Regions from separate parts of the Shewanella sp. UCD-FRSSP16_17 genome, predicted to be linked through region 1. Evidence: predicted binding sites of a transcription regulator. Region 1 holds the regulator's gene; each other region holds the start of a gene.
What was found. Region 1 encodes sigma-54, which starts transcription at its own class of promoters, with help from an activator protein. Its sites were predicted from a motif close to GTTGGCACGNNNNTNGNNT; they were not measured.

Region 1 (10,825 bases):
CTCATTCGTTTCCGTAATTCGAATAATTGCGGACGTGTTAATTGATGAACATTTTCACCACTAAAAAGTACCTCACCACTGTTAGGCGTTAACTGGCCACCAATCAATTTGAGTAAGGTTGTTTTTCCGATGCCACTCGGGCCCATAATCGCTGTCACCTTCCCTTTGGGAATGCTCAAGCAAATATCATCAAAAATAACACGTGATCCACGATTGAACCCCATGTGGCGAACTTCGACCAATGGCATTGCTGAATCTAATAATTTGGAATCGGATATTGAAGAAATAATAGCCTTCCTGGCGCATGTGGTGTAGAGCTGAATTGTACGAAATTGTGTAAGAACCTACAACAAATCAATCACCATGAGTTACAATCCACAACAATTATCGCATCAGCTCATATTTTTGTTAAAATCCTGCACAAATATCGCTATTAACACACGTTTTGGAACCACATGCTTTTTAATATTTTAATGCTAATCGCTGGATTAGGCGTATTAGTTTGGAGCGCAGATCGCTTCGTATATGGCGCAGCCGCTTTCGCTAGAAACCTTGGCCTACCTCCAATGCTGATTGGATTAACCATTGTGGCCATGGGAAGTTCTGCTCCTGAAATGTTTGTGGCTGCAACAGCGTCGATGGAAGGGATGAGCAATACTGCCGTTGGAAATGTTCTAGGTTCAAATGTTGCTAACATCACCTTAATTCTTGGTATTACAGCACTATTAGGTGCTATATCAGTTAGCTCACAAACCCTTAAACGTGAAATTCCGTTAATGTTAGCGGCAACTGTGTTAGCCGGATACCTCATTCATGACGGTATGCTAACCCGATTTGAAGGCACAGTGCTTTTGGTCGCTTTCTTCTCGTTAATGGGTTATTTCATCTGGCAAGCACTGAGAAATAAGCAAATAGATCCATTATCTGACGAATCTGATGCAGAGATCCCTAAAAATGTACCTACATTACATGCTATTATCTGGATTATTGTTGGCATGGTTTTGCTACCGCTTTCTGCTGACTGGATGGTAACCGGCGCGGTAGGCATTGCAAAGACATTTGGGTTATCAGATTTAGTCATTGGTTTAACCATTATTGCAGTGGGAACAAGCTTGCCTGAATTAGCAGCATGCGTAGCTGGCGTATTAAAAAAAGAAGATGATCTCGCAATTGGTAACATTGTGGGTTCGAATCTGTTTAATATCCTAGCGGTACTTGCTATACCAGGATTGATTGCCCCAGGGGAAATAGATGCCAATGCTGCTGGCCGTGATTTTTACATGACACTTGGTACCAGTGCAGCCCTTGCTGTGCTCGTATTATCAAGTGGAGCGAAGAAACAATTAACTCGCTGGCATGGCGCCATATTATTAGTCGTCTTTATTGCGTACCAGATTGTCTTATTTCAATCTCAATAACGGGGCATAAAGATGGGTCACTCACCATTGTTAAAGACTCATTAGCATTGGAAAAAAACGAGAAACATATGATAAATCAAACACAGTTGCGTCAATGGGGTCGTCAAGTCATTGATATTGAAAAAACAGCGTTAGATAACTTATATCAGTACGTTGATTCAGATGCCTTTGGCCAAGCTTGTGAACTAATTTTGCAGTGCAAAGGTAAAGTGATTGTCATGGGCATGGGTAAATCAGGCCACATTGGCAATAAGATTTCAGCCACCTTGGCCAGCACAGGAACGCCTGCATTTTTTGTTCACCCAGGTGAAGCAAGCCATGGTGACCTAGGTGCACTGGCTAAAAATGATATTATCTTAGCAATTTCTAACTCTGGTGAGTCGAGTGAAATTTTAACCTTGCTACCCGTTATTCAGCGCATGGGTGTTCCAGTGATTGCGATCACGGGTAAGCCTGAATCTAACATGGCGCGATTATCTAAACTGCATCTTTGCATTGAAGTACCAGAAGAAGCTTGTCCATTAGGATTGGCGCCTACTTCAAGCACTACCGCAACCTTGGTAATGGGAGATGCCCTAGCCGTCGCATTATTGCAAGCCAGAGGCTTTACTCGTGATGATTTTGCATTATCACACCCAGGTGGATCATTAGGACGTAAACTCTTACTTAAAGTATCAGACGTCATGCATCAAGGAAGCGATGTTCCGCAAGTTAATAGCCAGGTTTGCATCACTGAGTCACTATACGAAATATCCAATAAAGGACTAGGCATGACTGCCGTTATTGATGATAACCAACAGTTAGTCGGTATCTTCACCGATGGTGATTTACGCCGAGTGATTGATGCCGAAGTCAATTTACGCACCACGCCAATCTCACAAGTGATGACCCCTAATTGCATTACCATCAGAGCTGATATTTTAGCAGCACAGGCCTTACAAGTGATGGATGAAAAAAGTATCAACGGCTTAATTGTTGTTGATGAAAATCAACGCCCAATTGGCGCACTTAATATGCTTGATATGGTAAAAGCAGGAGTCATTTAATATGTCGAATAGTCAAGTTCATCAAGGATTATATGGCCCTGTATCAGACGATATTTGGCAACGCGCTAAAAAAATCAAACTCCTGATCTGTGATGTTGATGGGGTCTTTTCTGACGGGCGTATATATTTAAGTAACGCAGGCGAAGAGTTGAAAGCTTTCCATACCCGTGATGGTTACGGTATTCGATCGATTTTAACTAGCGGTATCAGTGTTGCCGTTATCACAGGCCGAAAGTCTGCCATTGTCGAAAATCGAATGACGGCGCTAGGTGTTAGCCATATCTATCAAGGGGTAGACGATAAGCTCACACCATTTAAAGAGTTACTCAGTATTTATAATGTAACGCCAGATGAAGTTGCCTATATCGGTGATGACATGGTTGATTTACCCGTTATGAAAGAAGTGGGCTTAGCTGTTTGCGTAGCAGATGGTCACCCATACGTAAAACAACATTGCCAAATGATCACTCGCATTAATGGCGGTAACGGCGCTTTACGTGAGTTAACTGATTTACTGCTTGTTAGCCAAGACAAATTCGAAACAGCCCACGGAATGAGTATATGAGCCGTACCACCCTCGCTATTCTCGGCTTCTTTGGTGCAGCATTAGTTTTATACTGGCAAGTGCAAGTGAAGCGTAGTCAAATGGAAGCCAATAAGCTTCCCGATCCCGCGCGTCCAGAATTCATCGCTAATGACTTACGAAGCACAGAATTTAACGAGCAAGGATTAGTACAAAGCCGGGTGTCAGCAAAACACATGGAACACTTTCAGCAAACCAATGAAACCCTATTCACTGAGCCTGTATACCTTATCTATCCAGAAAACGGCGAAGCTGAGTGGCAATTAACCGCTGAATTAGGCAAGCTTAATAAAGAAACTGGTAAAGTGGTGCTAGAAAAAAATGTTATTATTGATGCAATAAACATCAATGAACCAGTACAATCGCTAACCACAAGTATGCTTGCGTTAGATTTAAATACCATGATCATGACGTCTGATCGACAGATTAATGTCTCAGGACAAGATTTTAAAATACAAGGCTTAGGCCTTTATGCTGATTTAAATGCCGAAGAGTTAGAGCTTTTAAGTCAGGTAGAAGGAACATATGAAGCAAAGTAAAACACTGACATTTTCACTCAATAAGCTTATGAAAACAGACTTTATTAGAAAAAGTATTCTGGGTATGAGCCTAATGGGATTGAGCTTAGTGACAGTCACCGGCGTTCATGCCAAAGAAGGTGATTTACAACAAGAGCTTAAAGTTGCTGCCGTCAGCCAAAAAGCAGATATTAAAAACAACCAAGTGATTTTCTTCGGCCCAGTGAATGTGACGCAAGGCACCATTAATATTAATGCCGATCAATTACGTGCATTCAGTGAAGAATCGGGTGGCAAAAAAACCATGATTGCGACAGGTAATCCAGCCACATTCTCACAAGAACTCGATGATGGCCGTATCGGTACCGCAAGTGCAAACGAAATAAAATATGAGCTTTCGACCAGTATTTTAACCTTAAAAGGCAATGCAAAACTTGACCAAGCAGGCAGTCAGGTTACTGGCAATCTCATTAGCTATAATATTGATAAACAGCAACTGATCGCTGAAAGCACAGGTGAAGGAAAAGACAGAGTTATCACAATTTTTCAGCCAGAAAATTACCCTGACTTGAATAAAGAAAACGAAGAACTTGATAACTCAGACGAAGCGCCGTTAGAAAATAATGATTCGCTTGATAACCCAGATGCTGATACGACTGACAATGCATCTAACAATGTAACTGAGAATCAAACAGTGACTCCTGAGGCAAATGCTGTTGAAACTAACACTGATGCCCTCCTTGAATCAGTCACCCCTCAAGAATCTGATATTCAAAACTCAACCAATGCAGACATAACGACCCCTGCGGCAGAGCAAAAGCAATAATGACACAAATTACCTTAACAGCTGAGAACTTAGCAAAAAGCTATAAAAGCCGCCAAGTTGTCAAAAACGTTAGCCTAACCGTTAAAACGGGTCAGATTGTTGGTCTTTTAGGGCCAAATGGTGCAGGTAAAACCACAACCTTTTATATGGTTGTTGGCTTAGTCAAAAGCGATAAAGGTCGTATTTTGATTGATTCTGACGACTTGACTGCAGACCCAATGCATTTACGTGCTCGTAAAGGTATTGGTTACTTACCTCAAGAAGCCAGTATTTTTAGAAAACTCACTGTGCACGATAACATCATGGCAGTGCTGCAAACCCGTAAAACCTTATCGAGTGAGCAACGAATCGAAGAGTTAGAGCACTTATTAGAAGAGTTCAATATTACCCATATTCGTGACAGCCAAGGTATGGCTCTATCAGGTGGTGAACGTCGACGTGTAGAAATAGCACGCGCTTTAGCCGCCAATCCTAAGTTTATTTTATTAGATGAACCATTTGCGGGTGTTGATCCTATCTCTGTGATAGATATTAAGAAAATTATTCAACAACTAAAAAATCGTGGTCTTGGCGTATTGATTACCGACCATAATGTCCGTGAAACACTTGATGTATGTGAGCGTGCGTATATTGTCAGCCACGGAGATTTAATTGCTGAAGGTACGCCTGCTGAGATCTTAGACAATCAGCAAGTCAGGTCAGTATACTTAGGTGAGCAATTCAAGCTATAGTTAGCATTCTTTAGTGTACAAGCATGGCATTTTCGCGGCCAACCAGTCCCACTTTTTAGCGTTATACACTAGACTCAAAACGTAACGCTAATTTTTGGCAAAGTAGAACCCAAGTTCGGTTAAAGTCTAGCTAACACTTACAAAAGTGCTAGACCCATAACATTGTAGTCGCGATGATGAAATTCAATTAGGGATAAGCGGTAAATGAAAGCCTCACTCCAACTTAAAATGGGTCAACACCTGACAATGACCCCGCAGTTGCAACAAGCCATTCGCTTATTGCAACTTTCCTCTTTGGAGCTACAGCAAGAAATTCAGCAAGCACTTGACTCAAATCCTCTTCTTGAGCTTGAGGATGAGTTTGCCAAAGCAAAAGAACCAGTCAAAGACAATGCTCAGCAAACTGACACCGATTTTAGCGATAACAGCCAAGTCAGCGTAGAAAAAGACACCTCATCAGTCGATACCACAGAGTCACTTACGAAAGAGTCCATGCCTGAAGACTTACCAATGGATACCACTTGGGATGAAGTCTACACCGCCTCTCCTAACTCAGGTTCTGGCGCTGTAAGCCGTGATGACGATATGCCATTTCAAGGTGAAACGACTGAAGGTTTGTACGAACATTTAGAATGGCAAAAAAACTTAACCCCATTTTCTGAAAATGACCTCGCCATTGCGACAGCCATCATCGACGCAATTGATGATAGAGGTTACTTAACCCAATCAACAGAAGATATTCTCGATGCACTCGGTCTTGAGGATATTGAACTTGATGAGGTTGAAGCCGTATTAAAGCGTGTACAACATTTTGATCCAGTGGGTGTCGCTGCAAGAAATTTAAGCGAATGTTTGATGATTCAATTGGGACAATACCCAAGCGAAATCCCTTGCATAGAAAATGTAAAATTACTGATATCTGAACACCTAGATTTAATAGCAGGCCGTGATTTCAGATTACTAATGCGTAAAACCAAGCTTAAAGAAGATGATTTACGCGAAGCGATTCAATTTATCCAAACACTGAACCCTCGCCCAGGGTTACAAATTACTCCAATCAAAGATGAGTACGTCATCCCAGATGTCACAGTGTTTAAAAAGAATGGCCGTTGGGTCGTTGAATTAAACCCAGATAATATGCCTAAAATAGGCGTAAATCAGCAATATGCGGCCATGGCAAAAGGCTCAGCCAATCAAGCTGACAGCCAATTCATTCGCGGTCACTTACAAGAAGCCAAATGGTTTATTAAAAGTATTGAAAGCCGCAATGAAACCCTGTTAAAAGTGGCAAATTGTATTGTTCAATTCCAGCAAGGTTTCTTTGAGTTCGGCGAAGAAGCCATGAAGCCTATGGTATTAAATGATATTGCCGAAGCGGTAGAGATGCATGAATCGACCATCTCACGGGTTACAACTCAAAAATATATGCACACCCCTCGCGGCCTTTTTGAACTAAAATACTTCTTCTCTAGCCACGTAAGTACCGATGATGGCGGAGAGTGTTCTTCTACAGCAATCAGAGCCTTTATCAAAAAGCTGGTCGCCGCAGAAAACCAGAAAAAGCCACTTAGCGATAGTAAAATGGCGACGCTACTGGCAGAACAAGGGATCAATGTTGCTCGGCGTACGATCGCCAAATATCGTGAAGCAATGCTCATCCCTCCCTCAAACCAACGCAAAAGCTTATAAGCCTTTGTTATTGGAGGATGATCTATGCAAATTAACCTGACTGGACACCATATCGAAATTACTCAATCTTTACGTGAGTATGTGCAAACTAAGTTTTCAAAGCTTGAACGTCACTTCGAACAGATCAATAATGTTCACGTTGTGCTCAATGTACAAAAGTTACAACAGATTGCCGAAGCTAAATTGCACCTCAAAGGAGGTGAAGTTTTTGCCGTATCTCAAAACGCAGATATGTATGTCGCAATTGACGCCCTGATAGACAAATTAGACCGTCAGGTAATTAAACACAAAGAGAAGTTAATTAAACACTAACGATGGAACTTCGCACCATCCTGCAGCCGGCGTGCACTACCTGTGCCACTCCGGGCAGTAAGAAAAAGGTACTGGAACTTATCAGCAATTTAATGGCTGACCAGTACCCTACTCTATCTTCACAAGCTATTTTCGAAAGTTTAATAGCACGTGAAAAAATGGGTAGCACAGGTATCGGCAATGGCATTGCGATTCCACATGGGCGTTTAGACGACATTGAATCGCCGATCGCTATTTTGATCAAATGTGAAGAAGCTATCGACTTTGATGCTATTGATAAGAAGCCAGTAGACATTTTATTTGCCTTATTGGTTCCTTCTGAGCAATGTCAGCAACACTTAAGCACGTTATCAAGTATGGCTGAGAAATTAAGCGATAAACTCATCCTTAAAAGACTTCGAAAGAGTCATGACGCTACAGAACTGTATCAGGTTATTACTGCATGAAACTTGTCATCGTATCAGGACGATCGGGCTCAGGTAAGTCAGTTGCTTTAAGAGTGTTAGAGGATTTAGGTTATTACTGTGTTGATAACCTGCCTCTCCCACTGATTGGCAGCCTACTAGAGCAGCTAAAAGGAAATAACGAACTTGTCGCCATCAGTGTTGATGTGCGTAATATCGAAGAGCAAGGCAAAGTATTAGAGCAGCAAATCGCTTTGTTGTCCGACGATACCACGATCATTAGTTTATTTTTAAATGCCAATGATCAAGTACTGCTTAAACGATACAGTGAAACACGTCGATTACACCCGCTGTCAAAAAATCAAATCTCATTACAAGAAGCGATTCAACTTGAAGGTCGATTGCTCGAGCCAATCGCCAAAATGGTTGATCACTACATCGACACATCTCAGCTGAATATTTACGATTTGAGCGATCAAGTCCGACAAATTCTTATGGGCAGTGTTGATAAAGAATTAGTCATTCACTTTGAATCATTTGGATTCAAGCACGGTATGCCTACTGAAGCCGACTTTATGTTTGATGTCCGCTTTTTGCCAAACCCACATTGGGAGCCAGAGTTAAGACCATTAACGGGTCTTGATCAACCAGTACAAGAATTCTTAGGCAGACAACCCCTAGTCAATAAGTTCATCTGGCAGATTGAGAATTTATTTGATACTTGGATGCCGCACCTTGAGCGCAATAATCGCAGTTACCTTACCATCGCGATTGGCTGCACAGGTGGACAGCATCGCTCGGTTTATATTGCAGATCAACTCACACAGCGCTTCAGTAACAGTAAACACCAAGTTAGCGCTCGTCACCGAGAGCTAAACCTGTGACGATGAATATCTCCAGAGAAATCACCATCAGTAATAAACTTGGGCTTCATGCTCGAGCGGCAACAAAATTAGCTATATTGGCTACGGAATTTAAAGCCAGCATTACCTTGATTCAAGGTGACAAACAAGCCAGCGCTGCGAGTGTGTTAGGGTTGTTAATGCTAGAAAGTGGTATAGGGAAAGTGATTACTGTTCAGGCTGAAGGCCCTGATGCGCAGCAAGCACTAGATGCGGTTTGCCAACTGATTAACGACAAATTTGACGAAGAAAGCTAATCCTTTTATATGATTTAACGCTTTCAGGCCAACTCGTTGCTAGTTATCACTTACTAGCAAAACATTGAAATTTACGACTTTAAACCGCTAACAGCCATGCTTTATTAACCTCATATCCTACTCGGGAATACGCTTAAACTAAGCTTTTGCGCTGCTCAAAGCGCATTAAAACAATCAACGGCAAATTATCAACAACAAACAGTGATAGTTAACTATAATAATCTCATGACCCACACCATAACCTGCTTATTTTTTATACAGCAATCAACGCCATATTAGAAACTGCTTCTCCCTTTACACACTGTTAAGTTAATATTAGCAATCGAATTTTTGAGGAGTGGCGAATGAGTATCGAAGTGATAGATAGCGAACTTACAGAACAGCGCCTAAATCAGCTCACCCAAGCACTTGGTAGTGGTATGTTTGTGCATGTGCGCAATATGCTGCATGATATGGCCGCTTCTGATGTCGCCCTCATTCTTGAGTCATCTCCCCCTAAAACACGCCAAGTTTTGTGGCAACTTATCGACCAAGAGCAAGCCGGTGAAATTCTTGAAGAACTCGGTGAAGAGTTAAAAGATTCGCTTATCAGTGGCATGACACCTGAAAAAGTTGCGCAAGCCACATCAGGAATGGACACCGATGACCTGGCTTATATTTTACGTAGCTTGCCAGATGCAGTGTATAAGAAAGTACTGCAATCGATGAGTAGCCAAGACCGTCACCGAGTTGAACAAGCGTTATCCTACCCTGAAGATACTGCCGGCAGTATCATGAATACCGATACCGTGACTTTGCGTCCTGACGTGAATATTGATGTGGTACTGCGTTACTTACGCCAACGAGGCAATTTACCCGATACGACAGATACACTCTATGTGGTCGACAAAAACGACCATGTACTTGGCGGGGTCCGTTTAGCCGATCTATTAACCTGTAACCCTAGCGAAACGATCCGCAGCATCATGGATCCGGAGCTTGAAAGTATCCCTGTTGATATGCCAGATAATGAAGTGGCACAGTTATTCGAACGTCATGACTGGATTTCAGCCCCTGTCGTTGATGAACAGCAGAAGTTATTAGGCCGTATTACCATTGATGACGTCGTCGATGTTATCCGTGAAGATGCCGAGCACTCCATGATGGGGATGGCGGGGATGGATGATGACGAGGACACATTCGGTCCCGTCATGAAAAGTACCTTCCGACGTTCTTTGTGGTTAACAATCAATTTATTTGCCGCTTTACTTGCTGCCTCTGTCAGTAACATGTTTGAAGGTACCCTTGAGCAGTTTGCCACTATTGCCATTTTAATGACCATTGTTCCGAGCATGGGCGGCGTTGCAGGTAACCAGACATTAGCTTTGGTCATTCGTGGTATTGCCCTTGGGCATATTGGTCAAAGTAACTCTCGCTGGTTAATAGGCAAAGAGTTAGCCATTGGTTTCCTTAACGGCATCATGTGGTCAGTGTTGGTATTTTTTGCCGTTTGGCTGTGGAAAGACGATATGGCCTTAGGTGGTTTGATTGGTGGCGCCATGCTAATCAATATGACTGTTGCAGGTCTTGCAGGCGCCAGTATCCCACTCTTACTGAAAAAGTTGAACATCGATCCTGCATTAGCAGGTGGTATGGTGCTTACCACAGTAACCGACGTCATCGGCCTATTTGCCTTTTTAGGTTTAGCGACGATCTTCTTAATGTAGTCGATACCCGACCTTCGCATCTCACTAAATCCATGCCAAACGGCATGGATTTTTTAATCCTTCTAAATCATAAACGACTCACTGTAACACTCCTCATTCATACTGATTAAGTGATAATGGTTTACCGTTAATGTCACTAGAAATGACGCTCAAAAAGTCTGGTAAATTAAATTTACCAATAAATCACCACTTTGCACCAAAATGGATAATTTGCACCAATGTAACACAACGCATTTTTTAGAGTTAACACACTAAAAAACTAACCAACTGTTAATTAACGATAAAATATTTATTTCAAAATTGGCACGACTATTCCATATAGATATATACCACCTTAGAGGTAGATGCATTTTTGACCAATTTATGACTCGATTAGAGATGTAATACAGGGAGTTAAGTATGAATTATCTAAGAATTTTCATTGAAAACTGTC
Region 2 (10,825 bases), on a different contig from region 1:
AATGCGACTTCAGCAGGACGTGCATCAGCGCTAACCAAAATTGATGCTGCAATTAAAAATATTGATACTCAACGTGCAGATTTAGGTGCAAAACAAAACCGTCTAGCACATAACATTGCAAACAGTGCAAATACGCAAGCTAACGTTGCAGATGCTAAGTCGCGTATTGTTGATGTTGATTTCGCGAAAGAAACCGCTGAAATGACTAAAAACCAAGTGTTGCAACAAACGGGTAGTTCAATGTTGGCTCAAGCTAACCAATTGCCACAAGTGGCGCTATCATTATTAGGTTAATGACACCGAGTTAACACCCTAAAGCTTTTTATAAAATCTTTCGGGCTAAAAATTAAGCCATACTTGTTTAAATAATAACAAGTATGGCTTTTTTGTTTATTTAAGTTATTGATTTTATGTGATTAAGACTTGATGTGCGAAAAATGTTCAAAAAAATTCTAAAGTAACCTAAATTGCTGCCGTTAAAGTATTTGTAACCCAATAGACCCGCCTGGCAATAGAGACAGGCAAGTTTTAAAGCCAGGTATAAAGAGGAAACAAATTATGGCTATTACAGTAAATACAAACGTAACATCAATGAAAGCGCAAAAGAACTTAAATGCTTCTACAGGTAACTTAGCAACCTCAATGGAGCGTTTATCAAGTGGTTTACGTATTAACAGCGCAAAAGATGATGCGGCTGGTTTAGCTATTTCGAACCGTTTGAACTCTCAAGTTCGTGGTTTAGAAGTGGGTATGCGTAACGCTAACGACGCAATCTCAATCGCTCAAATCTCTGAAGGCGCAATGCAAGAGCAAACAAACATGCTTCAGCGTATGCGTGATTTAACGGTACAATCTGAGAATGGTGCAAACAGTACTGAAGATTTAGCGGCTCTTAAAGCTGAAATGGACGAACTTGCACTAGAAATTACTGAAATTGGTAATAACACCGCATTTGGTGAAACTAAATTATTAGATGGTAGTTTTTCAGGTGGTAAAAACTTCCAAGTAGGTCACCAAGATGGTGAAGATATCACTATTACAGTTAAAACAAGTGACTCTACAAGCTTATCAGTTGCCGCACTAACTAACGCAACATCAGCGGGCCGTGCTTCTGCTCTGTCTAAAATCGATGCGGCAATTAAAACAATTGATAGCCAACGTGCAGATTTAGGTGCGAAACAAAACCGTCTTGCGCATAACATCGCTAACAGTGCAAATACACAAGCAAACGTTGCAGATGCTAAATCACGTATTGTAGATGTTGATTTCGCGAAAGAAACCGCTGAAATGACTAAAAACCAAGTGTTACAACAAACAGGTTCTGCGATGCTTGCACAAGCTAACCAGTTACCTCAAGTGGCATTATCTCTTCTATAATTTGATTAGTTAATTAAATTTTGATGATTAGAGAAGGGAGATCTTGTTAGGTCTCCCTTTTGTCGTTTTGATATTGATTATCGTACTAAACTAATTAAGAGGCGTAAGATGGCTATGGATATCAATTTTACTGGTACCTCAAATACCCTTACTGATAATATGGGGACTCGTCAACTGACTGAGAGTAAAGCTCAGGTCGCAGAAGAAAAAACCAAAGTTGCTGAGTTAGTAAAGTCAGATCAACAAGCTAAAGACTATGTTGATAAAGAGTCAAATAATCAAGAGTTAACCGAAGTTACTGATGACCTAAATGATATGGCGTCAATAATGCGTAAAGGGCTTGCCTTTAAAGTGGATGATGACTCTGGGAAAAATGTGATCAGTGTCATGGATATTGACTCTGGTGATGTCATTAGGCAAATACCTAATGAAGAAGCGTTAGAACTGTCGAAAAAATTAGCTGAAGTGGCAGGGATTTTGCTTAATACAGAGGCATAATTAAGGCGTTTTTTTGCTTTAATATTAATGTAAGAATTATTGAATAATAGGTGAGGAATTTATGGCATTAACAGCAACTGGTATTGGCTCAGGTCTAGATATCAACACCATTGTCGGTGTACTCGTCGATGCTGAAAAACTCCCTAAAGAAGCATTATTCGATAAAAGTGAAGCGACAATAGATGCAAAAGTGTCAGCCATTGGTTCGTTGAAAAGTAAATTATCGACATTCCAAGATGCACTAGAGAAGTTGAGTGACCCAGATGCACTTAATATTCGAAAAGTGTCGACTGGCGAAAGCATTTATTTTGGCGCTACAGCCGATAAGAATGCACAATCAGGCAGTTATCAAATTCAAGTCGAACAGCTGGCGTCTTCTCATAAAGTGGCTGGAGCTAATGTGGCCGACCCGAGTTTAGGGGTGGGAACTGGTAGCCTGGATTTATCGGTTAATGGTGAAGCTTTCTCAGTAGATATTGAAGCCACTGATTCACTTGATGATATCGCCAAAAAAATCAATGGCGCTACAGACAATTCTGGTGTAACCGCAACGATCATTAAAAGTGATGATGGTAGCCGTATCGTGTTTAGCTCTGATGAGCCAGGTACCGACAATGAAGTGACAATGACTGCGAATGATACAGCCGGCTCAGGGTTAAATGACATGTTTGGCGCTGGAAATTTGACGACACTTCAAAATGCGGAAAATGCCGTTATCTATATTGATGGTCAAAAGGTTACTTCTCAATCTAATGAAATTACCGATGCCATTGCTGGTGTCACGCTTTCGCTAACTGATGCTGATGTATCAAAAACCTCAACATTAAAAATTGAGCAAGATGACGAGCTAGTTAAAGAAAATGTGCAAGCATTTGTGGATGCATACAATACGTTAGTGACTTCAATCAGTGATATGTCTAAATATGACACTGAAAAAGAAGAAGCCGCTGCGCTGCAAGGGGATTCAATGATTCGTTCGATAGAATCCCAAATGAGAAGCATGATCAGTAATCGAGTCGATGTTGACGGACAGAGCGTTGCATTATATGACATTGGTATTGAAACTGATCGATACGGAAAAATGTCAATTAATACCGAAAAACTAGATGAATCTATCAGTGAAAACATGGATTTAGTTGAAGGATTATTTGCGACTCCTGACACAGGTATTGCAAGCCAATTAGATACCATGGTCGAAGGTTATGTTAAAACGGGTGGGTTAATTGATAGCCGTAATAATAGTTTAACCAGTGAGAAAAGCCGTTTAGACGATCAGCGTGATGCGTTTAGTTTGAAAATGGAGTTACTTGAAGCACGTTTATTTAAACAGTTTAATGCCATGGATTTGGTCGTTGCATCATTGAATCAACAAAGCTCTGGATTAACAGAGCGATTAAATTCATTACCAGGCTCTGTGCCAAGTAGCTAATTTATATGAAACAACTATCTGAAAAAAACCTGCAAATAGAAGAATTGCTAAAAAATATTGATAATACTCCTTCAGAAAATGAATCTTCTGATGAGTTGGTATCTAACTTGCTAGTACTTATAGGTGAGCGTCAAATTTTACTCGATAACCTGAAATTTGAAGATGAAGAAACTGAAAGAAAAATGTTAGAACAACAGATTTCTATTGGCAAAGTGTTTGAGCAGAAGGTCATAGCATTGCAAAAACACATTCAATCTTTACTTCAGGCTAGAAAGAAAAATCAGCGCCAAATTAATGTTTATCAATCTATAGACTCAAATAAGTAGCAAAGGTGAACCCTATGAGAGGATCAATTAAATCTTACCAAAAGGTATCAATCGACAGTGAGATAGCTGTTGCTTCTCCACATCGAATTATTCAAATGATGTTCGATGGTGCTTTATTACGATTAGCGCAAAGCCGATACGCAATTGAAAATCATGATTTACAGGCTAAAGGTGTCGCGATTAACAAAGCAATAGGTATCATAAATGGCTTGAATAATAGTCTTAATATGGACGTCAAAGACTCTGTTGCAAGCAATTTAAGTGATCTTTATGATTTCATGTTACGCCGTATTTCAGAGGCAAACGTGAATAATGATGTGATAGCCATTGATGATGTCACAAACATCCTTAGAACGATTAAAGAAGGTTGGGATGCAATCCCTGCAGAGATGCATCAAATGACGTCAGAAGCGAGTTAATTTTGATATCATTGTAAAGGGCGCCATAGGCGCCTTTTTTGTATTTCGACAGGTAAAAATGAGCGTCTCTATTCGTCCATTAATGGCATTTCCAGTCTGGCTTATCGTATTGGTTGTATATAAAAACAGCTGTTAGTGACTTAAATCAATAGCATGGTAGAATATTGGCTGATCAAGCTTGATTCTCTTGCTCTGATAATACAGTATTTATTTTTGCGTATTCGTTTAAACTTTATTGCAGTTTTGGCTATATTTAAGTAAAGATTAAAAAATATGTGTTCGCGATCTTCTATGTTAATGTTTATATTATAATTGTGTCATCTGACTCATAGAAATATAGCGTGATAAACTACATTCAAGTCAGGTGAGCGTTATTGATTTTTGATAACGAAGAATTTTGACTCTGAATTACTAATAACTAGAGCTTTGGCCTTCTTAATGATGCAAATAGAACAACGAATTTTAATTGTTGCTGAACCTTCTGAGCGCGTGTCTCGTCTTTGTTGTATTTTTGAATTTTTAGATGAAAAACATCACCTCATTTCAACTGATGATCTTGCGCCGTTAACTCGTGACTCTCGTTTTAGAGCTTTAGTTATCGACACTGAATCTGTTTCAGCTGAATTCATTAAAGATGTGCAATCCTCAATTCCTTGGCAACCCGTTCTATTAATCGGTTCGCAAGAGATTAATGGCGTGAATGTACTTGGTACAATCGAAGAGCCAATAAACTATCCTCAGCTCACTGAGCTGCTTCATTTTTGCCAAATTTACGGTCAAGCTAAGCAACCTCAAATACCAACCAGCGCTAATCAAACCAAACTGTTTAGATCACTTGTTGGTCGTAGTGAAGGGATTGCCAATGTTCGTCACCTAATAAGCCAAGTCGCAACGTCTGATGCCACAGTGTTAGTGCTGGGCCAATCTGGTACAGGTAAGGAAGTGGTTGCTCGTAATATTCATTATATGTCAGAGCGACGTGATGGACCGTTTATTCCTGTCAATTGTGGTGCTATTCCACCTGAGTTATTAGAAAGTGAGTTATTTGGCCATGAGAAAGGCTCTTTTACTGGCGCGATTTCTACCCGTAAAGGTCGTTTTGAATTAGCTGAAAACGGCACATTATTTCTAGATGAAATTGGCGATATGCCGCTGCAGATGCAAGTAAAACTATTACGTGTATTGCAAGAAAAAGTCTTTGAACGTGTCGGTGGTTCTAAAACGATTACAACAGATGTGCGCGTGGTTGCTGCGACTCATCGTGATCTTGAAACCATGATTGATAAGAATGAGTTTCGTGAAGATTTATACTATCGACTAAACGTATTTCCAATTGAAATGCCGTCGTTAAGTGAACGACGTGATGACGTACCACTGTTACTGCAAGAATTAGTTAGCCGTGTGTTTAATGAAGGTCGCGGTAAAATTCGTTTTACCCAACGTGCGATAGAGTCATTAAAAGAACATAACTGGTCTGGTAATGTACGTGAACTGTCGAATCTAGTTGAAAGACTAACCATTTTATTCCCAGGCGGGCTTGTCGATGTCAATGACTTACCACGTAAGTATCGTTATATTGATGTGCCTGAATACAGCGTGGAAATCAGTGAGGAGCAACAAGAGCGTGACGCCTTAGCTTCAATTTTCAGTGATGATGAGCCTATCGAAATCCCTGAAACACGATTCCCAAGCGAATTACCTCCTGAAGGCGTGAATTTAAAAGATTTATTAGCCGAGCTTGAAATCGATATGATCCGTCAAGCACTTGAGCAGCAAGATAACGTCGTTGCAAGAGCTGCAGAAATGCTTGGTATTCGCCGAACGACACTTGTTGAGAAAATGCGTAAATACGGTATGAGTAAAGACTAGTATCATCGCGCAAAAAATGTTCTATTAAAGCATGCCTTCTGGCATGCTTTTTTATGCCTCTTGATAAGTTTGATTAAAGTGGCATACCAAATGCATTAGCCTGTTAAAAGTAAATATTTTGACGGAGTGGCTATGTTTTCAGCGCAACTAGTTTCAGAACAATCAGTAACGGCGCAAGCATCAGCAGAGCACTATGCCTTTAATATAGATGACGATTCAGTTCAGCAAAGCACTGCTAAAATTGACTTAACTGGCTCAGTCAGTTCATCGGTGCCTTTTAATCAGCAGTTTATTGAACAAAATGAGCGAGCGGTTCCGCAAAAGGCGGCTAATATGTCAAATCAAATGGCGCATATATTACAAGCCATGCCATCTGGCGTTGTGATTATTAATGGGGATGGTGTTGTCACTCTTGCTAACCCTGTGGCCACTGAATTATTAGGCAGACCTTTACAAGGTGCCAAGTGGTTTGAAATTATTAATCGCGCTTTCTCTCCCCAAGAAGATGATGGTCATGAGGTTTCTCTTAAAAATGGTCGTCGAGTTAAGTTAGCAATTACCCCTTTAACACCGGAGCCTGGTCAGTTAATTGTACTGACGGATTTAACTGAAACCCGCTTACTTCAAAAGAATTTATCGCATTTACAGCGATTATCAGCGCTTGGGAAAATGGTCGCAACATTGGCTCATCAAGTCAGAACTCCGCTTTCTGCTGCAATGCTATATGCGTCGAATTTAGCCAGCCCTAAGTTGGCTGAAACGGCTAAAAAACGCTTTCAGTCTAAGTTAGTTGATCGCCTTAATGAACTTGAGCGACAAGTTAATGACATGCTGCTAATGGCTAAGAATAAACAAGACGATGTCTCAGAGGCTTTATTGGCTGAAGCAATTATTGAACCTGTGTTAGCTAACTGTGAACCTATTGCTGAAAACAAGTCGTGTAAATTACAGTATTTTAATCATTCTAGTGATGCGATTTTAGCTAATGGTAATGCATTAAGTTCAGCGATTAACAATTTAGTGATGAACAGCTTAGAAGCCAATGCAACTGAAGTACGTATCATAACCAGTTCAACCGATCATCGTCTGAATATTGATGTGATTGATAATGGTAAAGGGCTAGCTGTTGATATGCAGCAACAAATACTTGAGCCCTTTTTTACCACAAAAAGCCAAGGTACAGGGCTTGGGCTTGCTGTAGTGCAAACCGTTGTGAGAAACCATAACGGCACGGTGCAGGTGTCATCGCAACCCGATAAAGGTTGCCTTATCAGGCTTTCATTTCCAGTGCATAATGTTGATGAACAAGTCAACACTAAGGCAAGTTTAACTCAAACGGAGACTTCTCATGGGTGAAGCAAAATTACTACTCGTTGAGGATGATGCATCGTTAAGAGAAGCATTACTGGATACATTAATGCTAGCTCATTACGATTGTGTTGATGTTGGTTCAGCCGAAGAAGCCATCATAGCGTTAAAATCTAATGATTTTGATCTGGTTATCAGTGATGTTCAGATGGATGGCATTGGTGGCATCGGCTTATTAAATTACCTCCAGCAAAATAATAATAAGATTCCAGTATTATTAATGACAGCTTACGCCACCATTGATAATGCGGTCAGTGCCATTAAGTTAGGCGCGGTGGATTATTTGGCGAAGCCATTTGCGCCAGAGGTGCTGCTCAATCAAGTGTCACGCTACTTGCCGTTAAAACAAAACCTCGATCAACCTGTTGTGGCTGATGACAAAAGTTTGGCATTACTGTCAATTGCACAACGAGTCGCAAGTTCCGATGCATCAGTGATGATTATGGGGCCGAGCGGTTCAGGTAAAGAAGTGCTTGCACGATACATTCATCAAAACAGTGCCAGAGCAGATGAGCCTTTTATTGCCATTAACTGCGCCGCTATACCTGAGAATATGCTTGAAGCAACCCTATTTGGTTATGAAAAGGGCGCCTTTACTGGCGCTTATCAGGCGTGTCCTGGTAAATTTGAGCAGGCACAAGGCGGGACGATTTTATTAGATGAAATCTCTGAAATGGAGCTTGGTCTGCAAGCTAAACTTTTACGTGTGCTGCAAGAAAGGGAAGTAGAGCGTCTTGGCGGTCGTAAAACGATATCGCTAAACGTTCGAGTGTTAGCAACCTCCAACCGTGATTTGAAAGAAATGGCATCTTCAGGTGCCTTTAGAGAAGACTTATATTATCGCATTAATGTGTTTCCGCTTACTTGGCCAGCACTAAATCAGCGACCTGCTGATATTTTACCGCTTGCTCGTCACTTGATTGTGAAACATGCAAAGCTTGCGAATATTTCACCAGTACCCACAATCGATGATGTGGCTTGTAGAAGGCTGCTGACTTATCGCTGGCCTGGTAATGTGCGCGAGCTTGATAATGTCATTCAACGAGCGCTGATATTGCATACAGGTGAAGAGGTGACTAGCAATGATATTGTGCTTGATAGTGCCGAAGTGCCGCTGCAGCCTACTGAGCAACAAGCTAAACCGAGCACAGAAACAGATGGCTTAGGGGGTGAATTAAAAGCCCAGGAACATGTGATTATTTTGGAAACATTAAATCAGTGTAATGGCAGTCGCAAAGCGGTAGCTGAAAAGCTGGGAATTAGCGCAAGAACCTTACGATATAAAATGGCGAAAATGCGCGATATGGGCATTCAAGTGCCGGCTTAATTTTCTCCTGTTAACGTTTCTGTTGTTAACGTCAGCCAGAAAACCTAGCACTTTCGCTAGGTTTTCTTATCTACAATGACGATTACTGCGCACACATTGAGCAAACGCACTGCTTTTTACCCCCAATATCTATTGTTAATAGGCATTTTTATATTATTGGCATCCTAATTGCTAAATCTATTGTAACTGGTTTTTAGTCGTCAAATATCCGACGAATAGGAGTTTACAATGCAGGTTAGCGGAAATCCTTTTTTACAAGAAATGCAATCACTTCGTGGTGAAATTTCACCTAATCTTCGTTCTCCAATTCAACCGGATATGACTCAGAAGGTGGGTAATACATCAGGGGCTGATTTTGGAGAGTTACTTTCTCAAGCCGTTGGAAGTGTTACTGCTTTACAAAAAAATTCCGCCAACCTAGCGACACGTTTAGAAATGGGTGATTCGACAGTCACACTGTCAGATACCGTAATAGCTCGTGAAAAGTCAGGTGTGGCATTTGAAGCAACTGTGCAAGTAAGAAACAAGCTTGTTGAAGCTTATAAAGAAATTATGAGCATGCCTGTTTAGGCTCTTATCAGATTAGAAAGTAGGTAATTATTGTGAGCACAGATCTCGTATTAGATTCAGATACCGTTGATAGCACTGGGATTCAGCAAGAGAACAAATCTGGCTTAATGAGTTCATTTGGCAGTGCTGATTTCATGCGTCAAATCACCATGATATTAGCGTTGGCAGTCTGTTTGGTGCTGGCGGTTTTCATGATGATTTGGGCGCAAGAGCCTGAGTTTAGACCTCTAGGTCAGATGGAAACCAATGAAATGATCCAGGTTCTGGACGTTCTCGATAAAAATAAAATTGCCTATAAAATTTCTGGTGATGTAGTCAGTATTCCAGAAGATAAGTATCAAGATGTAAAATTACTATTAGGCCGTGCAGGTGTTGAAACCTCAAGTCAACCAACCGATTATTTGAGTAAAGATAGTGGCTTTGGTGTGAGTCAACGCATGGAGCAGGCGAGATTAAAACAAAGCCAAGAAGTCAATTTAGCTCGTGCAATTGAAGAGCTTAAAAGTGTTACTCGTGCCAAAGTGATTCTAGCGTTACCAAAAGAAAATGTATTTGCCAGAAACAAATCTAAACCTAGCGCAACCGTAGTCGTTAACGTGCGCCGTGGCAGCTTAGGTCAAGAAGAAATTGATTCCATTGTTGATATTGTCGCTTCTGCTGTTCAGGGTTTAGAGCCTACTCGAGTCACAGTGACTGACTCTAATGGCCGTTTACTTAACTCTGGAAGCCAAGATGGCGCTTCAGCAAGAGCTCGCCGTGAACAAGAGTTAGTTCAACAAAAAGAATCTGAATACCGTAATAAAGTTGATTCTATTTTAATGCCGATTTTAGGCCCTGAAAACTTTACCTCGCAAGTGGATGTCAATATGGACTTCACTGCCGTTGAGCAAACAGCAAAACGTTTTTCTCCTGATTTACCAGCAGTACGCAGCGAAATGACCATTGAGCGTAATTCATCGGGTCAGGCAATGGGTGGTATTCCAGGTGCATTATCAAACCAACCACCTATGGAGTCTGATATTCCACAAGAAGTGGGTGAATCTGAAGCCACTGCAGCTACTGGAGACAGTTTCCGTGAAGCGACTCGTAACTTTGAGCTTGATACGACTATTAGCCATACTCGTCAGCAAGTTGGTGTGGTTAGAAGATTAAGTGTATCGGTCGCCATTGACTACAAGCCTGGACCTGTTGATGAAAATGGTGTGGTAACAAGAGTACCTAGAACCGAACAAGAGCTGACTAATATCCGACGTTTATTAGAAGGGGCGATGGGATTTACCAGTCAACGTGGTGATACGTTGGAGGTGGTAACGGTTCCATTTATGGACCAACTAATTGAAGAATTACCAGCGCTTGAAATGTGGGAGCAACCATGGTTTTGGCGAGCGGTAAGGCTAATACTAGGCGCTTTATTAGTGCTAGTTCTGATATTATTTGTTATTCGTCCAATGCTAAACAGGTTATTGAAATCTAACGAAGTTGAGATGCCTGAAGAAACACGTTTAGGCCATGAGCTTGCTGAAATTGAAGATCAGTACGCTGCAGACACATTGGGCATGTTAAATACTCAGCAAGCAGATTACAGTTATGCTGATGACGGTTCGATTCAAATACCGAACCTGCATAAAGATGATGATATGAT
Region 3 (10,825 bases), on a different contig from region 1:
AGCGCACCCCAATGAGCGATTAGTCATTACTGGTTTTATTTGCGCTAACCAGCAAGGTGATACTCTGTTACTTGGACGAAATGGCTCTGATTACAGCGCAACCTTAATTGCGAGCTTAGCAGATATAGAACGAGTCACTATTTGGACTGATGTTGAAGGGGTGTTTAATGCAGACCCTAATAAAATCAATGATGCCAAGTTACTCAATAGTATGTCATTGGCGGAAGCGGATAGATTGGCTCATTTAGGTTCTCCTGTCCTTCACAGCAGGACATTACAACCTTTATTTGATACCAATGTCAGTTTGGCTGTTCGTTCTAGCTATGCATCTCATACTGATTTTACCTTGATTGCGCCGCAAAGCTCTTCGGCAAGTGCGCCGGTTGTAACGAGTTTAAATGAGGTCGTACTGTTTAAAATTAAGCTGCAATCACCAACAGAAAACCTGATTGAATTATTAGCGCAACAGGGGATCCTTCCTTTAGCTTATTGGACATCTGCCCACCATAAAGTTGAACTTGCTTTTACTGTTGAAAATCAAAAGCAAGTGCACACCTTACTTGAATTACACGCCCAAGCGCTTAATGTCAGTGATATTCATGTGAGCGATGAGCTTGGATTAGTCGCCTTGGTTAGCGCTGATGCCGAGCACTATCGTCGCAGTTTTGCTCGCTTACTCAGTCGTGATGCAAAACCGCTTTATCAAGATGATTTAAGCTTAGTGACCTTAGTGCCAAAATCTCAGGTGAGCTTACTCACTCAAAAAGTACATCGCCGCTGCGCAGGTCCACGAATGCGTATTGGCGTGCTGCTGTTGGGAGTCGGTAATATCGGTGAAGCTTGGATTGATTTATTCCAACGATCTTCAACAGCACTTAATCGTGAGCTTGAAGCCACTGTGCAATTAGTGGGATTACTGAGCTCTAAAGAAGCACTTATCTGCCCTGACGGAATTGATCTTACTCAATGGCAAGATAAGTTTGATACGACTGCTAAACCTTGGGATTATACGAGTCTATTTGAGCAACTAGAGCATCTCGATTGTGATGAATTAGTCGTGCTAGACATCAGTGCCAGCGCCAGCTTAACTTTACAATACCCTGAATTATTTGCCCGTGGAATTCATGTTGTTAGTGCTAATAAACTTGCAGGTTCAGGGCCATTACCATTTTACCGAGAGCTGAAACAACAGCTGAGTAACCGCAGACTATTTTGGCGTTATAACGCAAGTTGTGGTGCGGGTTTACCAATACAACACGCCCTGAATGATTTACGTAATAGTGGTGACAGTATTGAGGCGGTTGGCGGTATTTTCTCAGGCACTTTGTGTTGGTTGTTTGAGCATTATGATGGCCAAAAATCTTTTTCAGAATTGGTGATAGAGGCAAGAGGGTTAGGGATAACCGAGCCCGATCCACGTGACGATCTTTCTGGTCGTGACATGCAACGTAAGCTATTGATTTTAGCTCGTGAGATTGGCTTTGAAATTGAATTAGAGGATATAGTCTTAAACTCACTGGTGCCTGCTGCATTGGCAGACTTATCTTTAGATGATTTTTTAGCACGTATCACGGAACTTGATCAGAGTATGTTGCAGCAGTTCACTACAGCGGCAGAGCAAAATAAAGTGCTTCGTTATGTCGCCTCTTTGGACAAGGTTGATGGCAAAATGCATGCTGAAGTAGGTATCCAATGGGTCGATACAAATCATCCTTATGCCAATTTAACCCCTGGTGATAACGTTTTTGTTATTCGAAGTGCGTTTTATCAAGGTAATCCTCTAATTATTCGTGGATCTGGTGCTGGCAGAGAAGTCACAGCGGCAGCCGTTCAATCCGATCTGGTACAGATTTGTAAGGATTTACTGCAAGAGTAACTTTTAATTGCTTGTTCACCTTATGGTTAGTGTAAATGAAAGGCTTATTTCTAAACGAAGTAAGCCTTTTTTGTTGGGGGACAGTAATGCAGTGGTTGAACCTTGTGCTACCCAAGTGCGTTATTTTCTTTAATGTTTTTGAGATATCGCAGTAAACCAAGTCATTATTAATAAAAAATTCAGCAGTATGAACTTAATTATCTGCATCTTGCTTTTGTATAAAAAACATCCTGCCTAACTGTTCTTTTATTGACTATATTGAGTAAAGCATAGGAAATGGATTATTCACAAAAGGCTGATATATGAATAAAAATCTCTGGTTTTCCAAAGTTCACTCATGGCGTTTCACCAATACAGTTACTTCGCAATGGGTACAAAGTGCAAACTTTAGTGTATCTAGGTTTTGGGCGGCGCTAATTGGCAGTACGTTAAGCCTTAGTGTTTCAGCCAGTATTCCTGAAGCGTCACCTAAAGAGCTCCTTGAAACCGTACCTGCAGCGGCTCAAGTATGCCTAAGTTGTCATGGCGTAAACGGTGAAGGTTTAGGGGTAGCAGGCCCTAGATTAGCAGGCCTTTCTAGTGACTATATGGCCCAGCAACTTTCTCATTTTCAGTCTGGTAAACGTCAAAATCCGACGATGATGGCAATGGCTATGACGGTGCAGGGCGATACCATTAAATTAGTCTCAGATTTTTTTGCTGCAAAACCAGTCGCTGAAATTAGTTTGCAGTATCGAGGTGATAAAGTTGTCATTAGCGATATAGGCGAGAAACTGGCTTTTCAAGGTGATTGGGAGCGAGAGATCCCAGCATGTACCAGTTGCCACGGTCCGTCAGGTATTGGTGCTGGTCAATTTCCGCGGTTAGCTGGCCAAGAACCCACCTACTTTAAAAATCAATTATTGGCATGGCAAAAAGGCACCCGTACAGGGGATGTTGACAACATGATGGGCAATATTGCTAAAAAGCTCACCGTTGCAGAAATTGATGCATTAACTCAATACTTTTCGGCTCAGAAATAAGGACATACTATGAAGCTATATTATTTTTCGGTGGCTGGTGTGTTGCTCAGTATGGGATTATCAGCGACGGAGTTACCCGATAGACAAGCTCAACTTCCTTCTGTTCCAAAAGATGCTAATGCCCAATATTTAACACCGAGTGCGTTATCTGCGATTCCTAAAGGGGAGTTTGGCGACAAAGTCACAAAGGGGTATCAGTTGTTTGTGAATAGTCAGCAAATGCGCAATCAGTATGTTGGCAATGAATTGAACTGTGTAAATTGCCATATGAACGCCGGAAATAAAGCGAATGCTTCGCCACTTTGGGCGGCTTATATGGCCTATCCTGCCTATCGTAAAAAAAATGACAAAGTGAATAGTTATCAGGAGCGTATTCAAGGTTGTTTTACTTACTCAATGAATGGCAAAGCCCCTGAATCAGGTAGCGATGTGTTAGTTGCTCTGTCGGCTTATTCATATTGGTTAGCGATGAGTGGCTTGATGAATCAATTTAATCTTACTGGTGATGTACCAATATTGTCAGATGCTGAGTTGCTAAAAGGAGGTAATCGTCCTGAGTTTCCATTACCTGAGGTTATTAGCGAGAAGCGTGATCAAAAAGCGTTAACGATGCTGCCTGGTCGCGGCTTTCCTAAGTTAGATAAGCCGGAAAAGCCCTACTCGATAGAGCGAGGTAATTCAGTCTATCTTGCACATTGTCAGGCTTGCCATGGTCAAGATGGTCAAGGAGTAAAGATGGCAAAAGTGAGTGCTCTTCCGCCATTATGGGGCCCGCAGAGCTATAACTGGGGAGCAGGTATGCATCGAGTGAATACAGCGGCTAACTTTATTTATGAGAATATGCCATTAGGAAAGAGTATTCAGCTTTCAGTCCAAGAGGCTTGGGATGTAGCAGCATACATTAATGCCCAGGAACGACCTCAAGATCCGCGCTTTAAAGGAAAGATAGAGCAAACGAAAGCCAGTTTTCATCAACATGATGGTTATTATGGCAAAAAGCCTCAAAATGTACTTTTAGGCGAAAAGGCTTATCCTAATTTCCCTGAGGCTAGTCAGTAAGCCTGATTGGAAAAGTCATTGGGAAAGTAGAAACGCTGAATAAATGGCAACGCAGTACAGTAGCATAATAAAACGTATTTGGTTGAGGTATCACCTCTACTGCTAAGGCAGAGGATTATATGAGCTGCATTATTATCTACTGTGCTATTTTTATAGTGTAGTGCCACACTCAATTTCGTTATCAATCATAAAATGAATATCATAGAAAGTTGTATCGCATTATCCTTGCTTATACATCTAGCGTTGCCTGCGAACCAATCGTTAATATTCCTACTATCGAGTTAATCCTGTGAAGACACAAATTGTTGAAATCTATCATCCTCAAGAACAAGTAACTCAAGAGAGGATATCACTGAATCAAGCTAATGTTGTTGAACCTTTAATTTGTCCTATCTGCAATAAGCAAAATGCTTGTGCTGTCAGCAAAGGTTTATCTATTGAGGCGTGTTGGTGTCTTTCTCTTTCAGCTCGTGGCACCATTTCTGCTGCTGTTAAAGCGCAATTGAGGGGAAAAGCTTGTGTGTGTCAGTCTTGCTATGAGTCTCTTTGCAAAAAGTAGTGTTGCTATTTTGTTAAAATAAAATTGTGGTGTCAGGAATGATTGATATACTTAATCATTACTTTAATTAGGAAAAACACCATGATAAAAAAAATACTCCTAGTTGTTGCTATCTTAATTGCAATCCCATTTATCGCGGCGATCTTTATCAAAAAAGATTACTCAGTTGAGCGAACAATTGTGATTAACCAACCTAAAGCGATTGTGTTTGATTATGTAAAACACCTCAAGAATCAAAATAATTTTAGTAAATGGGCGCAAATGGATCCCGATATGGAAAAAACCTATCGTGGGACAGATGCAACGGTTGGATTTGTGTCAGCTTGGGCAAGTGACAATCCAGATGTTGGCGTCGGTGAACAAGAGATAATGGCGATTGTTGAGGGAGAGAGGATTGATTTCGAACTTAGATTTTTAAGCCCTTTTGAAGCAACAGAGCCTGCATATATGACCACTGAAGCCTTGTCTGACAATCAAACTCGACTTAATTGGGGGTTTAAAGGGCATCTCGATTATCCGATGAATTTGATGTTTCTGTTCATGGATTTTGAAACGATTATAGGCAATGACTTACAGCAAGGCTTAGATAGCTTAAAGTTGATTTTGGATTGAATAGGCTTAAGTTTTATTGCATTGCTTGATATTTCTAGGGCGATATAAACACCAAACTGTGAAGGCACTACAATATTAGTAGTGCCTTTTTTATTTATTTAGCCTAATCAATTGACTGATTTATTGAGATTATTGCATTTAATACCTTTGCTTTTAATGATGGTGTTTCCAATTTGTGTGTAATGCAGGTAATCTTAATTTTTCTTTAAATGACTTAGCCCTATTGAGTGAAATAGCGGATGAATCAAAAGAAAAACAACTAAAAATAATAACAAGAAATAATTAACGCATTATGAGGTTTTCAATGGAACAAGTGACGGCATTTGTAAATACAGTTAATGGCATAGTGTGGGGCGTTCCCATGTTAGTGATGATTTTAGGAGTGGGATTATTTCTGTCTATCGGACTGAAATTAATGCCAATCCTAAAATTAGGCACAGGCTTTAAGTTATTATGGTCTGGTCGAGATTCATCCGACGATAAACATAAAGGTGAAATTAGTCCGTTTAACGCTTTAATGACTTCACTTTCGGCAACCATTGGTACAGGTAATATTGCCGGTGTTGCAACCGCGATATTTCTTGGTGGACCAGGCGCGTTATTTTGGATGTGGTGCACGGCGTTAGTCGGTATGGCTACCAAGTTTGCAGAAGCTGTCTTAGCGGTTAAATTTCGTGAAAAAGATGGAAATGGTAATCATGTGGGCGGTCCCATGTATTACATCAAGAATGGTTTAGGCAGCAAATGGGCTTGGTTAGGCACGTTATTTGCGCTTTTAGGCTCTCTTGCCGGTTTTGGTATAGGTAACACTGTGCAAACCAACTCAGTTGCTGACGCAATGAGCAGCAACTTTGGTGTGCCTAACTGGATTACTGGTTTAGTGCTGATGGTGCTTGTGGGTGCTGTATTGATGGGTGGTATCAAACGCATCGCAGACGTTGCCGGTAAACTTGTCCCTTTAATGACCCTATTTTATATCACAGCTGGCTTAGCCGTGTTAGTTGTTTATGCTGACCAAGTACCAGCCGCATTTCAGTTGATTATTCATAGTGCATTTAACCCTGTTGCTGCCCAAGGTGGTTTTGCTGGTGCCGCTGTGTGGGCTGCTATTCGTTTTGGTGTCGCTCGTGGTGTGTTCTCAAATGAAGCTGGCTTAGGTAGTGCGCCTATTGCCCATGCTGCTGCGCAAACCAATGAGCCTGTTAAACAAGGCTTAGTGGCGATGTTAGGTACGTTTATCGACACGATTATTGTTTGTTCGATTACCGGTTTGGCTATTATTGTATCGGGAGCATGGACTTCGGGTGAAACAGGCGCTGCGTTAACATCCTTTGCGTTTTCACATGCACTGCCTATGGGGAATTATATTGTTGCCGTTGCATTAGCTGTATTTGCTTTTACGACCATCCTAGGTTGGAGCTTTTACAGTGAAAAATGCATGCAGTATTTATTTGGTGATAAAGTCGTCAAGCCATTTAGATTAATTTGGACCTTAGTGGTACCGATTGGTGCTGTGAGTTCGCTTGAGTTTATTTGGTTACTTGCAGATACATTAAATGCCATGATGGCTATTCCAAACTTGATTGCATTAGCATTGTTAAGCCCTGTGGTATTTGCACTAACCCGTGAATACTTTGCTAAACAAAAGCAGTTAAATGCGCAAGGATAAAAAAATGGATTAGGCATACACTGGGATGTGTATGCCAACAAAAAGGGATTTTATGAAGATAGATAACATTATAAGCGTATATACAATCTGTTTGCTGAGTGTCGTGCTTGCTGGTTGTAATGGCGTTAAATTTCGCACCAATGCAGAAGAGTATGTAGTCGCTAAGGTTGAGGCTTCAACCGTTGATTTGTATTCACCAAGTGAACTTTATAATCACGAAAACGACCCATTAGGTGAAGTGTTTACTTCTTTTTGCAGTGTGTCGGCAGATCATTTGCGTTATCCGATTCCAAGTCTAAGCGCATTGAAAAACGATTTAAGAGGTCAAACGGCTGATAGGGGCGGCAATGCACTGGTTATCACTGAATGTGGTGAGCAGAAGTATCCGACTTGCACAGTATATCTGGAGTGCACAGGCTTAGCGTATTACCTTAAGTCGTGGGATTAATTTGGCAAGCTAAGTAAGGTTAAGTGAAGTTTAAAAATCATCTTCTAAGTCGTCACCTAAACTTTTACGTAATTCTGCTTGTTCAAGATAGTCATCTAAGCGTCGTTTAACTTGACGTTTTCGTTCAATAATTTCAGCTGAACGTTTATTTCTTGGTGATACCATTGCGTCGATTTCTGTATCGTTAGGAATGCTTTCAGTAATATTAGCCATTATTCTACCCTCTATTTCATGCTTATTTGTGGTGTCCCTGTGTGACAAATAAGCTGTAAATATCAAAGGTAGCCTTTAGCCGTGCTTTGATATCATGGGTATTGAGCGCTGAAGCTTACGATATTCCTGTAAAACAACCACGAAGAATATGCATTCAAATTGCACCCAAAGGTTTACTTACTCCTATAAATTCAATGTAGCAGTTATTTATTTTTTTGCTTAACGCAGTTATCAAAAAGTTTCTTTGACACACAAAAACGCCACTCATTAGAGTGGCGTTTGAGGTGTAACAATTGGCACGATGCCGACCTAAGCCAGTTCGCATTGGTGCCAGATTGAATGACTATGGCTTATAAACCAAAGCTGTACGAGTAGCCTAGTACAATTTTTGCGTCGTCATCATCTAAATCTGTATCAGATGCAGTAAATGAAACAGTACCGTAATCAGTATCAGAGCTTAACGATACATTGTATTCTGAGTAGCTATCAGTACCATACCAGCTAGTAATGATATCGCCATCTGAATAACCGTAATGCACGCCTAAAGACAGTGATTCAGTTAGTGGGAATGTGAGGTTAGCTTGTGCATACATCATGTCTTTTGAATCAAGTGGATCAGAAGCAATATCATCGCCGCCATTGACAGTGTGTGAATAAGAAACATCTAACCATTTCCATGCTAAACCAACAGTGACTTCACCAAAATCAACACTACCAGGAGAATCTGGGTAGGCATAATAAAGGTAGTTAATATCGTAGCTTAAATCTTCAGTGATATTACCACCGTAACCTGCGTAAATATCTAACTCGTAACTTGTGCCATCACCAAAATCAACGTTTGAAGCCCAACCACCGACATAAAAGCCAGAATCAGCGGCATAATCAATACCACCCTGTACAGCTGCACCGTTATCAGTTTGGCTTACACCACGCCATAGGTAGTTTGACGTCGCGCCGATATTACCGGTGACTTCTGCTAATGCAGAACCAGATAATAATAAGCTTGTAGATAGCGCAATAGCTTTATATAAGGTTTTTTTCATTTTCATTCCCTCAAAGTTTTTATTATTCATTTCACCTGTTGCTTGATTATCGGGCAGCAAGGTTCAATGTTGATTTCATCTGTATGAGTTATTGCTAATGATGTGCCATGTTTATAAATGCTTTACTATTAATGGTTTATGTTCTCTCGCACTATGATGTAGCAAAAATGTTGCATGATATTGAGGCAGGGGTGCACTTTTTTTGTGCAGTTTTGGGTCGGATTTCTAATAGAAAGGTGATCAATAGACATAAAAAAACCTCCGAAGTGGAGGTTTTATTTTCAAGCAGTTAATCTTAGTTAACGCTATCTTTTAATGTTTTACCCGCTTTGAACTTTGGTACAGTCGCTTCAGCAATTTGAATTTCTTTGCCAGTCTGTGGGTTGCGGCCAGTACGAGCTGCGCGTACAGAGGTTTCAAAAGAACCAAAACCTACGATAGAAATTTTGTCACCATTTTTCATGGCTTCAGTAACAGCTTCTTCAAAAGACTTTAGTGCGCGGCCAGCTTCTGCTTTAGTTAACTCAGCATTTTCTGCAATTTTTGCAATTAATTCACTTTTGTTCATGTTGATATTCTCTGCTTTCCATAGATGTGTTTATTTAAAACTAGATTAACATGCCATAAGCCATGGGGCTTTGAAAGCATTTTATCTGATAAATGTGTAGCAATAGGGCATTTTGGTGACATTTACGACGTAAATGACCCCTTTGCCCAGCTTTTGGGGCGAAAATGACGAGTGCCACAGTAAAATTAATCTTCTAATAGTTGATACAGCAGCTGCTTAACCAGTTTAGGCTCAAAAGGTTTATCGCAAAGTGCATTCACTCCTGCACTTGATACATTACTAAGATGTGTATCATTGGCTTCAGATGAGACCATTAATATTGGGATATGGGATTGCTGACTTTCATTGCGAATATATTGGGTCAGTGCTAGACCGTCGACACTCGGCATGTTGTAGTCTGTGATGACTAGGTCAAACATCTGTTGCTGCATGAGTTCTATTGCTTGCGCCCCATCTTCAGCTTCGCTAATGATTCTAATGCCTAAGTTGCCAATGGTTCGCTTAATGACATTACGTGCCATTCGGCTATCATCAACCACTAATGTACGAATATCTTGTACATCAAAATGACTTAAATCCAGTTCATCGTTGCTGATTAAATCGATGGTTGAATTGAGCGCAGTCGCTAGGTGATCGGCATCGAATGGTTTCGGTAGAATGGCGACGACCCCTGATTGCCTGAACACTTCAAGTTGTTCGCGTCGACACTCACTAGAAACCAGCATAAATTGAATGTCATTAAATTGAGTGCTTTGCTTGATGAAACTGAGCAAGTCGGTTGCTTCGCCATCTGAAAAGTGTAAAGCGCTGATGACTAAATCAGGAGTATGTCTTGAGATAATGTCTTTCGCATCAGTGATACTTGATGCAGTTTGAATGCTATTTACACCTTCTTGTTGTAGGCGTGCGGTGATAATTTTACGCTGAGTATCTGAAGGCTCTAGCAATAAAATTGATAGTTCACTGGGGGATAGGTGGCCCATAAATGACTTCTTCTTATTTATTATAAATGCGTCTTATGGGCACATTTTACCTTAAGCTTCTACGTGAATATAGCTATTCTTGCACAAGACATTAACAATCAGGTTTCAAATACTGCGTGGTTTTTTGGCTAAACGCGACCCAATATTGGTACCCCAAAATGAGCACCGCACTCAGTGCAATAGCCGGTACAGGTATACTCACTCCGTTGAATTCGACTTTTACATCTTCAGGGGTGATTTGATAGGCAATAATAGCTGTTGTGGATAAAGCTAACATCGCCAATGTTTGGATTGCGAGGTATATTTTTAACACTAAACTGGCCCAGTGAGTGCGTTTAACGAGTCCAAATAGCACTGGTATTACGCCAATCGTAAACAGATCGACTCCTTGAATGGCGTATGAACGTAGCAAAGCCAGAATAGACAATAAGACGTAAAATGCCATCAATATGATCAGTCTGCGAGGGAGCGAATTGTTAACGGTACTGAATTTAGTCATGAGGTATTGTTATTGATAGTAAAGCAATGAGTTCGTTGTGGTGTAGAATAACGCGAGTTGAGATATTTTGGTGAATAGTTTCCAAAAAGATTAGGAAAAGTGACATGACAGAAGCTGAATTTTGGGACTTAGTGACGCGTACTGAGCCGCAACAGTCAGAGCAGCAGTGCCACAGTGAACTGACGGCTAAGCTAACCGAGCTTGATGATGACGCTTTAGCCGCATTTGATAAAATGTTCGGACAGCAGATGCGCCGTAGTTATCATTGGAATAT

Region 2: a site for sigma-54 is predicted at 8,769-8,787, ahead of fliE (flagellar hook-basal body complex protein FliE). Genes of this name have one in related genera too.
Region 3: a site for sigma-54 is predicted at 8,593-8,611, ahead of A9267_RS15080 (TorF family putative porin). Genes of this name have one in related genera too.

What each region holds. Positions count from the first base shown of each region.
Region 1 is NZ_LZFV01000024.1:201,878-212,702, reverse strand. It holds gene A9267_RS12385 (ATP-binding cassette domain-containing protein) at 1-248, opposite strand, end outside; gene A9267_RS12380 (calcium/sodium antiporter) at 456-1,418, shown strand; gene A9267_RS12375 (KpsF/GutQ family sugar-phosphate isomerase) at 1,487-2,464, shown strand; gene kdsC (3-deoxy-manno-octulosonate-8-phosphatase KdsC) at 2,466-3,029, shown strand; gene lptC (LPS export ABC transporter periplasmic protein LptC) at 3,026-3,586, shown strand; partial or broken gene lptA (lipopolysaccharide transport periplasmic protein LptA) at 3,651-4,196, shown strand; gene lptB (LPS export ABC transporter ATP-binding protein) at 4,391-5,122, shown strand; gene A9267_RS12350 (RNA polymerase factor sigma-54) at 5,327-6,811, shown strand; gene hpf (ribosome hibernation promoting factor) at 6,836-7,123, shown strand; gene ptsN (PTS IIA-like nitrogen regulatory protein PtsN) at 7,126-7,569, shown strand; gene rapZ (RNase adapter RapZ) at 7,566-8,411, shown strand; gene A9267_RS12330 (HPr family phosphocarrier protein) at 8,414-8,686, shown strand; gene mgtE (magnesium transporter) at 9,031-10,392, shown strand.
Region 2 is NZ_LZFV01000002.1:142,955-153,779, reverse strand. It holds gene A9267_RS05565 (flagellin N-terminal helical domain-containing protein) at 1-294, shown strand, start outside; gene A9267_RS05560 (flagellin N-terminal helical domain-containing protein) at 559-1,377, shown strand; gene A9267_RS05555 (flagellar protein FlaG) at 1,486-1,875, shown strand; gene fliD (flagellar filament capping protein FliD) at 1,937-3,304, shown strand; gene A9267_RS05545 (hypothetical protein) at 3,310-3,630, shown strand; gene fliS (flagellar export chaperone FliS) at 3,645-4,049, shown strand; gene A9267_RS05535 (sigma-54 dependent transcriptional regulator) at 4,488-5,918, shown strand; gene A9267_RS05530 (sensor histidine kinase) at 6,051-7,274, shown strand; gene A9267_RS05525 (sigma-54-dependent transcriptional regulator) at 7,267-8,613, shown strand; gene fliE (flagellar hook-basal body complex protein FliE) at 8,842-9,183, shown strand; gene fliF (flagellar basal-body MS-ring/collar protein FliF) at 9,291-10,825, shown strand, end outside.
Region 3 is NZ_LZFV01000035.1:288,269-299,093, forward strand. It holds gene A9267_RS15045 (bifunctional aspartate kinase/homoserine dehydrogenase II) at 1-1,876, shown strand, start outside; gene A9267_RS15050 (c-type cytochrome) at 2,179-2,898, shown strand; gene A9267_RS15055 (c-type cytochrome) at 2,908-3,957, shown strand; gene A9267_RS21635 (cysteine-rich CWC family protein) at 4,247-4,516, shown strand; gene A9267_RS15060 (SRPBCC family protein) at 4,598-5,128, shown strand; gene A9267_RS15065 (alanine/glycine:cation symporter family protein) at 5,433-6,797, shown strand; gene A9267_RS15070 (hypothetical protein) at 6,850-7,245, shown strand; gene A9267_RS15075 (hypothetical protein) at 7,276-7,458, opposite strand; gene A9267_RS15080 (TorF family putative porin) at 7,809-8,501, opposite strand; gene A9267_RS15090 (HU family DNA-binding protein) at 8,797-9,069, opposite strand; gene A9267_RS15095 (response regulator transcription factor) at 9,255-10,052, opposite strand; gene A9267_RS15100 (hypothetical protein) at 10,144-10,551, opposite strand; gene A9267_RS15105 (DUF4240 domain-containing protein) at 10,656-10,825, shown strand, end outside.